Regions from separate parts of the Paenibacillus ihbetae genome, predicted to be linked through region 1. Evidence: a T-box and tRNA genes for the amino acid it is inferred to sense, from the RefSeq annotation. Region 1 holds a T-box; the other holds one or more tRNA genes.
What was found. A T-box is a leader RNA that pairs with one kind of tRNA and senses whether it is charged. The one in region 1 lies ahead of thrS (threonine--tRNA ligase), so its partner is inferred to be a tRNA-Thr.
Positions count from the first base shown of each region.

Region 2: it has a tRNA-Thr gene. The T-box ahead of thrS (threonine--tRNA ligase) is inferred to sense a tRNA for this amino acid. The anticodon was not compared.

Region 1 covers NZ_CP016809.1:6,351,331-6,355,760, reverse strand. The annotation lists gene BBD41_RS28510 (NAD-dependent epimerase/dehydratase family protein) at 1-293, opposite strand, end outside; gene thrS (threonine--tRNA ligase) at 431-2,338, opposite strand; T-box leader at 2,395-2,632, opposite strand; gene BBD41_RS28500 (hypothetical protein) at 3,035-3,391, opposite strand; gene BBD41_RS28490 (AraC family transcriptional regulator) at 3,917-4,430, shown strand, end outside.
Region 2 covers NZ_CP016809.1:2,569,331-2,573,760, forward strand. The annotation lists gene BBD41_RS11530 (DUF11 domain-containing protein) at 1-140, opposite strand, end outside; cyclic di-GMP riboswitch class I at 381-479, opposite strand; gene BBD41_RS30270 (hypothetical protein) at 1,170-1,346, opposite strand; tRNA gene BBD41_RS11540 (tRNA-Thr) at 2,031-2,102, opposite strand; gene BBD41_RS11545 (MTH1187 family thiamine-binding protein) at 2,201-2,506, opposite strand; cobalamin riboswitch at 2,863-3,096, shown strand; gene BBD41_RS11550 (ribonucleoside-diphosphate reductase subunit alpha) at 3,292-4,430, shown strand, end outside.

The DNA.
Region 1 (4,430 bases):
TTTTTCACCGCCGCCTCGAATAACTTGTAGGCACCGCTCACATTGCCAGCCAGGACCTTTCCTAGAAAATCGCCCTCGTCTTTGATCCAGGCAAAATGAATCACTGTGTCAATCCCCTGCGTTAGCTCTACCAGCCGGGCTTCATCACCGATATCCATTTGTATAATGCCCTGCATTTCGTCCGCCTGTATATCCGCTCCGACAACGTCATATCGGTGGTCCTGTTGAAGCCCCTTGAATATTGCGCTTCCTATAGTACCTGCCGCTCCCGTAATTAACACTCTACGCTTCATTTCCTCCAACCCCTCTCTCCTTCACGTGATTACTGTCCTGTTAGTTATTACCCGCTGGGAAAAGGAAGTATACGGAAATATTCCGGGGTGGTTGCTTTTCAAACCGATTCGTGCACGGACAAGCGGAACCTTGGCTATTACTTTTTCTCGCGGATATCCTTCAAAACTTGGTCCTTGAAATCGTCCACTAGCTGTACTCCAAGGTCTCCTTCGCCACGTTTCCTCACGGCGACGGTACCGGAGGCAACTTCGTTTTCTCCGAGTACGAGCGTAAAGGGAACCTTCTGCAGCTGAGCCTCTCTTATTTTATAGCCTAGCTTTTCGCTGCGCCCGTCCACTTCTACCCGAATGCCCGCATCGCTAAGGGCTGCCTTAACTTGAAGCGCATAATTGAGATGATGATCCGATACAGGCAACAGTTTGACCTGAACCGGAGCCAGCCAGAGCGGAAACGCGCCGCTATAATGCTCTGTCAAAATGCCGACAAAGCGGTCGATGGAGCCAAAGATCGCCCGATGAATCACAACGGGCCGGTATTTCCGGTTATCTTCCCCGATGTACGAAAGATCAAATTTCTCCGGCATTTGAAAATCAAGCTGGATCGTCCCGCACTGCCAGCTTCGCTTTAGAGCATCAAGAATGTGGAAATCAATTTTGGGCCCGTAGAATGCCCCATCGCCTTCATTCAATCGATAAACGATTCCCATGCGATCCAAGACATTTTGCAGGGCAGATTCAGCCTGGTCCCACAATTCCTCGGAGCCCATTGATTGTTCTGGCCGAGTCGACAGCTCAATTGTGTATTCAAAGCCAAACACTTGGTAAATCCGGTCAATCAATTCGATGACTCGGCCGATTTCATCCTCGATCTGGTCGGGTCTTACAAAGATGTGCGCATCGTCCTGACAGAATGTACGCACACGCATCATTCCGTTTAAGGCACCCGAAAACTCATGTCGGTGTACTTGACCGAATTCGGAAATGCGGATCGGAAGTTCCCGGTAGGAATGCAGGCTGTTTTTAAAAATCAGCATATGTCCCGGACAATTCATTGGCTTCAGGGCAAATTTTGTTTCGTCGACTTCCGTGAAGTACATGTTTTCATGATAATGATCCCAGTGACCGGATTGCTCCCACAGCTTCTGGTTCATCATAAACGGTGTGCGGACTTCTTCGTAGTCCTGCTTCCGCTGTTCTTCACGCGAGAAATGTTCAAGTTCATTGCGGATGACCATTCCTTTTGGCAAATAAAAAGGCATGCCGGGCGCTTCTTCGGAGAACATAAATAATCCGAGCTCTTTGCCCAGCTTCCGGTGATCGCGCTTCCTGGCTTGTTCGAGCATCTGTAAATGTTCATTCAGCTGAGCCTTTTTCGGAAACGCCGTTCCGTATATCCGCTGAAGCATTGGATTGTTGGAATCCCCACGCCAATATGCGCCCGCAACGCTCATCAATTTAAAGGCCTTGATTCGACCTGTAGAGGGCAAATGCGGTCCGCGGCAAAGGTCAAAAAACTCGCCCTGATCATAAATCGTAATGACGGCATCCTCAGGCAGATCCTGAATTAGCTCCAGCTTTAACGGATCTTCGCTGAAAATCTTTACTGCTTCTTCACGGCTGACAACACGGCGAACGATAGGAAGATCCTCTTGGACGATCCGCTCCATCTCTTTCTCGATAGATGCAAGATCATCGGTAGATAACGGTTGACCGAGGTCTATGTCGTAGTAGAAGCCGTCTTCGATGACAGGTCCTATTCCAAGCTTGACTGCCTGGTTTCCGTATAAGCGTTTGATGGCCTGCGCCATTAAATGGGCCGTGCTGTGTCTGAGGATTTCGATCCCCTCTTTACTGTCAAGCGTAATAATTTCGACCTGACAGTCCTCCTCGATCGTCCGGCTTAAATCAACCGGTGTGCCGTTGATTTTTCCGGCAGCCGCATGCTTCATCAAGCTTGCACCTATAGATTTTGCAACTTGCTCAAGCGTTGTGCCCCGCTCATATTCCCGAATACCTCCATCGGGCAGCATTACTTTCAATTTCATGTGAGTTCCTCCATTCAAATAGCGAAAATTTTGAACGCAAAAAGGCGCACCTGCCCGCAAGGGACGAGTGCGCTCGTGGTTCCACCCTAATTTGACCCGCTGGTGAAGCGAATCCTCATATCATCCTGTAACGGGAATCCCCGGCGACGTTTACACTCAAGGGTCATCCTTGATTTCCACATCGCAGCTGCAAGGCGGTAAATCCTTAGAATTGCCGAAGAGGATTTCAGCCCATGTCCTCTTTCTCTGTACGGCACTTGTCTAAGGATTCATGTCCTTGGTCAACGCTTTTCTTTCTTTTCATTTCATTTCGATCCACGCAAAAAAGCACGCTAATCCCGCAAAGGGACGAGCGCGCTCGTGGTTCCACCCTAATTCGACCCGCTGATGAAGCGAATCCTCATCTCATCCTGTAACGGGAATCCCCGGCGACGTTTACACTCAAGGGTCATCCTTGATTTCCACATCGCAGCTACAAGGTGGTAAATCCTTACGGTTACCGAAGAGGATTTCAGCCCGTGTCCTCTTTCTCTGAACGGCACTCGTTTAAAGATTCGTGTCCTTGATTACAGCTTTTATTGTTTTTACATGGTACTTGAAATCTTTGCCGGCGTCAAGCTGGAAGTTACTCCACACGTACAAGCCCGCCATCTCTTCACTACATACATCTGATCGGCTGCAACTAGATTCACTCATTTATAATTGTTGCGTCCTAATCAATTCCAGCCACTTTTCAAGCGTTTCTTTTATCTCGTAGCGATTTCTAGACCGCATTTCCTTTAATGTATCCCAGTTATCATTTACGACCACCAACAGATATTCTCCGCTGGCACTCGAGTCCGGTGACCAGCCTAAGTCGATAATCAATCTCTCCTGCCCGCTTTTGGGCACGCTCCATTCACCCTTCTCCAGCCTCATCTGAATGATTTGCAGCAGATCCTCGGTGAAATAGTGCCAGTTCTTGATAAATCCATCTGCATCCGGCTCAGGTTCAACATCATAAAACTTATTGTAGCAAACGGCAAAACCCGCCGGAATTCGAAGCTCCATCATTTCCAATGTTCATGTACTCCTTATCAATGTCCGCCAAGCTTCTCAAACTCTTTTCTGTACCATTCATATTTAACCGCCCACGCATCTTTGCGGGATTCTATCGGTCTCTCGTCAACTCCACGGAATGATTCAATCGGCGTTCGAACCGGACGCTCGTTCCAAACTCGTCTTGCTCTACAACAGCCCACATCAGATACCTCCTTCTCGTCATCGACAATGTATCGAAATTGTTGTTTACATTTGATCCATTGAACCAAAAACCTCGTAGGTCATCTTAAGCAATATCTCCAGATCATCCAGTTTAACCTGCCAAAAATACCGCCAAGCTCCAACCAATGAAGAATGACCGTCAGGAGCTTTGCAATCAAAATTATACAATAATTAAGTGAATTTCAGAATGATTCCATTGACTTTAAGCTAAACCTACGCTTCCCTTAATTTAGGAAGAACTATCGCTTCATACACATCTGTCCCATAACAACCGTTGGCTTCATATCATTTTCGGTTTTGAAAGGAGTTAGCTCTATGTCCGGAATAACCTTCGTTCGCAGCCCCGAATTGCCGTTTCTGGAGCTGAAGCAATGCGATTCCCTGAATCAGCTATCTTATAAAAAACATTTTCATGAAGAGCTCTCCATCGGTTTGGTTGAGGAAGGATCCACTCGCGTCTGGTCAGAAGGACAGCAGTTTCAGGCTTCAGCGGGACAAGTCGTCTGCTTCCCCCCGCTGGTTCCTCATGCCTGTCATCCGGACAATCCCTCCATTTGGAAATATACCATGATATTTATTCATCCCGAATGGTTTGCCGGTGTGCCTTGCGATCTTGAGATCCATCGTCCGCATTTTCCGGTTCTTCTCCAAGGGGCTCGGGGGAACCGATGCCGACAATTGATCCTTGCTTGCCGGTCGCTGCTTCGCGAGGATGCCTCGCCCCTAGAGATCGAGTCGATGCTTCTGGAATTGATGCATCTCACGGAGGTCGTTGTGCAGCCCTCCCCTCCCGTCCCGGACATGGATCGTGCAGCTCCGGCCGTACTTC
Region 2 (4,430 bases), 2.8 Mb from region 1:
GAATCAGTGTCATTAATAGTTATCCCAGTCGCTGCCTTTACCTCTGCCCCAAATGGGAGCGTTCCACTGAAAGTAATTAAACAGGCCATAAATAAAAGCTGGACTTTTGTTAACGATTTCCTAAAACGCCTGTTATCCAATCTTTCCCCTCCTATTCTTTCATGAAATTTAGGTCACAAAAAACAAATTGCCCTGTATTCATAGGACGATTGTTGTAGTGTCGTTTTTATCGACAATTATGCTCATTCTATCCTCCTCGCTTATTTATCTCATCTATAGACAAGGCTTGTTGCCTCGACTACCGCTTATTAAAATTCATAATAACTAAAAAGAAAAAACCGTCTTATAGCAAACGCTAACAGACGGAGTTGTCCGTCGTATTCGGCAGCTGGCTGGCAGTAGCATTTGCATTGTCTGCAAATCCGTTAGCCCCTCTAGCTTTGCGTCCCCATTTTTCAATGAGTTTGCCACTATCGTACGAGCTTATATGTAGTTGAAATTTTTAACATTTACTAAAACATATAATATATCAGTATCACAAGTTAGGTTCTTTAGTCTCATTTTTTGTAGTTATTTCTTTTTATTTGTCGTTTTTAGGAAGAATATGACTAGCATACATATCATTATTGATAATAGGAAGGGGTTATTTAAAATCGAATTAATTATCATTAAATGAAAACAAATATTTAATAGAGATAGCGGCAAACTAAGGCCCAATCAGCATCTTAGTTTGCCGCTCTTTTGGGTATTCTCAAAAACTTTAATTTTTTGCTCTTAGCTTTTTATGCACGATGCTTCTTGTGTTTTTTGCATTTTACAATGACTTTTTGTCCAGGTTTGAGGACAATAACTTTAACCTTATGATGATGTTTATTCATAAGAACGAACTCCTCCTTTCGAAGAAGATAATTCATACTATGCAGACATTTAAAAATGAACTGGACTAATAACTTATCTTCTCAAAACTCCTCATGGTCCTGCTCAAAGAATCCCATTAGCTTTAATGTATTGGCCATACTCTCGGTTCCCTCAAGTATCTTCCTGCGGATCGTGCTATCGGACAAACCATGTCGAAAGATCAACAACGTCTCCTTATAAGAGTATCCCTGCATGTATCTGTAATCGACAGCCTTCCTTGACTCGTCATCCTGTATCAAACTATGGCCCTTTCAAGTTGCTGCGGTGTAGAACCGATACCGTTGATACACCCAGCGCTGCTTTTGAATCGGTATCGTAGCATTGGCTCTCTTGTCCGCATGCAGATCCTCCTGATCGATCCGGCGGGCGACTTCTCCGTCAATTGTCGTCTGCTTCAACTCTTCCTCAAACTTTTCAAAATCCTGCATAAGCAGTGTCATTTCTTTATATTAGCTGAGCAGGAATTTTGTCCGCTGGATCTCTGCTTCATTTGCCTTTGGAAAGAGCTCTGCTTGTCTCCATGCCACCGCCATAATGGTGAGTGGAATTAATTATCTTCAGACCCCCGCCCCGACCAAGGATGTGGGGGGCTTTGCTTTGTCATCTACTATTACCTCGTTTGTTAGTGATACCCCAACAGCATTCATGAACCTTCTATTATTTTTGAACAATAAAGTTGGTTCCAAAAGCATGCCATTCTACTATTTTCGATAGAAATCCAAACCAACTCTACTATCTTTGAATATGTTGAAGTATCTAGAAAACGGGAGGTGATTACTATGTCCCGGAAAAAAAAGAAGGTAGTTATTATTATCGTCGTAAAATAATGAAGTCGTATAAAACACGCCGCTAGATTAACTGAACGATCAATCTTGCAAGAAAGGGCCACTAGCTGGCCCTTTCTTGCTTTCCTTTTAAAAGAAATTAAATCGAGTGCAAAGAAGCTATTCTAAATACAATTGGTGACTCGATCTTAGGGAACCAAATCGAGGACGAAAAACCCACTTTACTCGACTAAAGGTTAGAAGAATGTTAGACGTGCAGGTTATTTAACAAAAACGGCGCGTTTCCGATAAACTCGGAAAACCGCGCCGTTATTGACTTTCTAAGGATGCTGGTGAAGGGAATTGAACCCCCGACCTACGCATTACGAGTGCGTTGCTCTACCCCTGAGCTACACCAGCAAGTTTGTTATTTTGAAACAACAAAATATATTATATTCCTTCGACGGGAAAATGCAAGTCCCTCATTAATGGAAAAAACACCCTATAGGAGAGTTGCATTACCCGCCTAATTTCTCCTGCACCGATTGAATCTTCTGCTTGCTTGAGGATGCCCGGTCGCGCCGGTCGTCAATTTTGACCGAGGTGGATACCCGCTTGGCGCCCGCCAAGAACGGCGCCTCGTGCAACGCCTCGATTGCACGCCAAATCATAGGAAGCTCCCCTTCAATAATCGTGCTCATCGAAGTCAATTCGTACGATATTCCCTCCTGTTGCTTCAATATACGCTGCATTTCCGCGACATATGAGCTTAAGCTGGTCGTTGCCGTTCCGATCGGAATGACCGTTACTTCTGCAATTGCCATCACAATAACCTCCCTCGAAGCATTCCATTCATCCACAACGTGGTTGAATCCGATATAGATATCATATCAATTCCGGGGCGTCTTTTCAAAATTTCGTAAAACTCATCAACACACAATATCTTGTATGTCCAAGATCAAATTTTTATATGAGTCATACGATCCGTTGTCAAAACGCAACCGATGCGGAATCCGCGCAAAAACCGTCGCATTTGGTCACAATCCATGGAATCTTGAGCGGTTTTGACTGTTGGCCAACTAGCATATTACCTGTCCGTTTGCTATAATTCTCCTTGCGTTTATTTTTAAGAAATTGGTTTACAGATACAAGATATTGGGTTACATTAGATTAACGACAACCAAATATAGTGTGTACAGGTGCCGCGCTAGCCTATCAGGCAGTCCGGCTTAATAGGGAAGCATGGTGAAAATCCATCACGGACCCGCCACTGTAAAGGCCTCGGGGCTGTTATGCATATACAGCTGCCGGCAGTTTGGCAATACGTCACTGAAGTTCCCCGAAAGCGAACTTTGGGAAGACGCCGAATATGTACGGCCTAAGTCAGGAGACCTGCCTGTATACTTCAGACACCGACCTACGGGGTTATAGGGATGTGTGTTCGTGAAACTGCGTCTGTACATAACATCATGCCCGAATATGGGCTTATGTCAGCTTTATTCAAACCATCCACAGCGCACGGACATTTTCAAGCCTGCCCTTAGGTTTTAGAAAATGTTTTTTTCATGTTCTTTTTTCAATTTCCCCCAAAGAAAGCGAGGATTTTTGTATGCCCCAGCTCGTAGTTAAACCAAATAACCGTCAGCTTGCCTTCGATGAAATCCGCCTCTCCGTTTATGCCGACCGGATCCTAAAGGGATTGGACATGCTAGACAAGGAGCGTCTGCTTCGAGGCGTGAATGCCAAACTCCGCGGTGAGCAAGTTACCGGCGAGGAAATCAGCAATGCCTTCACGATGTCCGCGCTTGAGCTCGTATCCAAGGAAGAGCCTGATTGGAAATTTGCGGCGGCTCGTTCATTCCTGACATCTTTATATAAAAAAGCGGCCCACAACCGCCGCTACAAAGCCTATCCGGAAGAGCCTTACGGCGCTTTCTATCCGCTCATTACGGAGCTTGTCCAGAAGGGCATCTATCGTGAAGACCTTCTGACCTGCTATACGAAAGAGCAAATCGAGGAGCTCGGCGAGTGCATTGATCCAAGCCGCGACCTGCTGTTCGATTACATCGGTCTCTTGACGCTGGCCGAGCGTTACCTTGCAACGGATTTCGACGGACGCGTGATGGAGCTCCCGCAGGAGCGCTACATGGTCATTGCCATGTTCCTTATGCACCAGGAGCCGGAAGACAAACGCCTCGAGCTTGTTAAGGAAGCATACTGGGCAATGAGTAATCTGTACATGACGGCTGCAACGCCAACGATGTCCAACGCCGGCAAGAAGGTCGCAGGCCAGCTCTCCAGCTGCTTTATCGACACCGTTGACGATTCCCTGGAAGGCATCTTCGATTCCAACACCGACGTAGCCCGTCTTAGCAAAATGGGCGGCGGCATCGGCGTCTACCTCGGCAAGGTTCGCGCACGCGGCTCCGATATCCGCGGCCACAAGAACACCAGCTCCGGCGTCATCCCTTGGATCCGCCAGCTGAACAACACGGCGGTGAGCGTTGACCAGCTCGGCACACGCAAAGGCGCCATTGCGGTCTATCTGGACGTGTTCCACAAGGACATTTTGTCCTTCCTTGACCTGAAGCTGAACAATGGCGATGAGCGCATGAGAGCGCATGACGTGTTCCACGGCGTATGTCTGCCTGACCTGTTCATGGAGGCTGTTGAAGCCCGTGAAGAATGGAGCCTGTTCTGCCCGCATGAAGTGAAGAAGATCATGGGCTGGAAAGATGAGAACGGCCG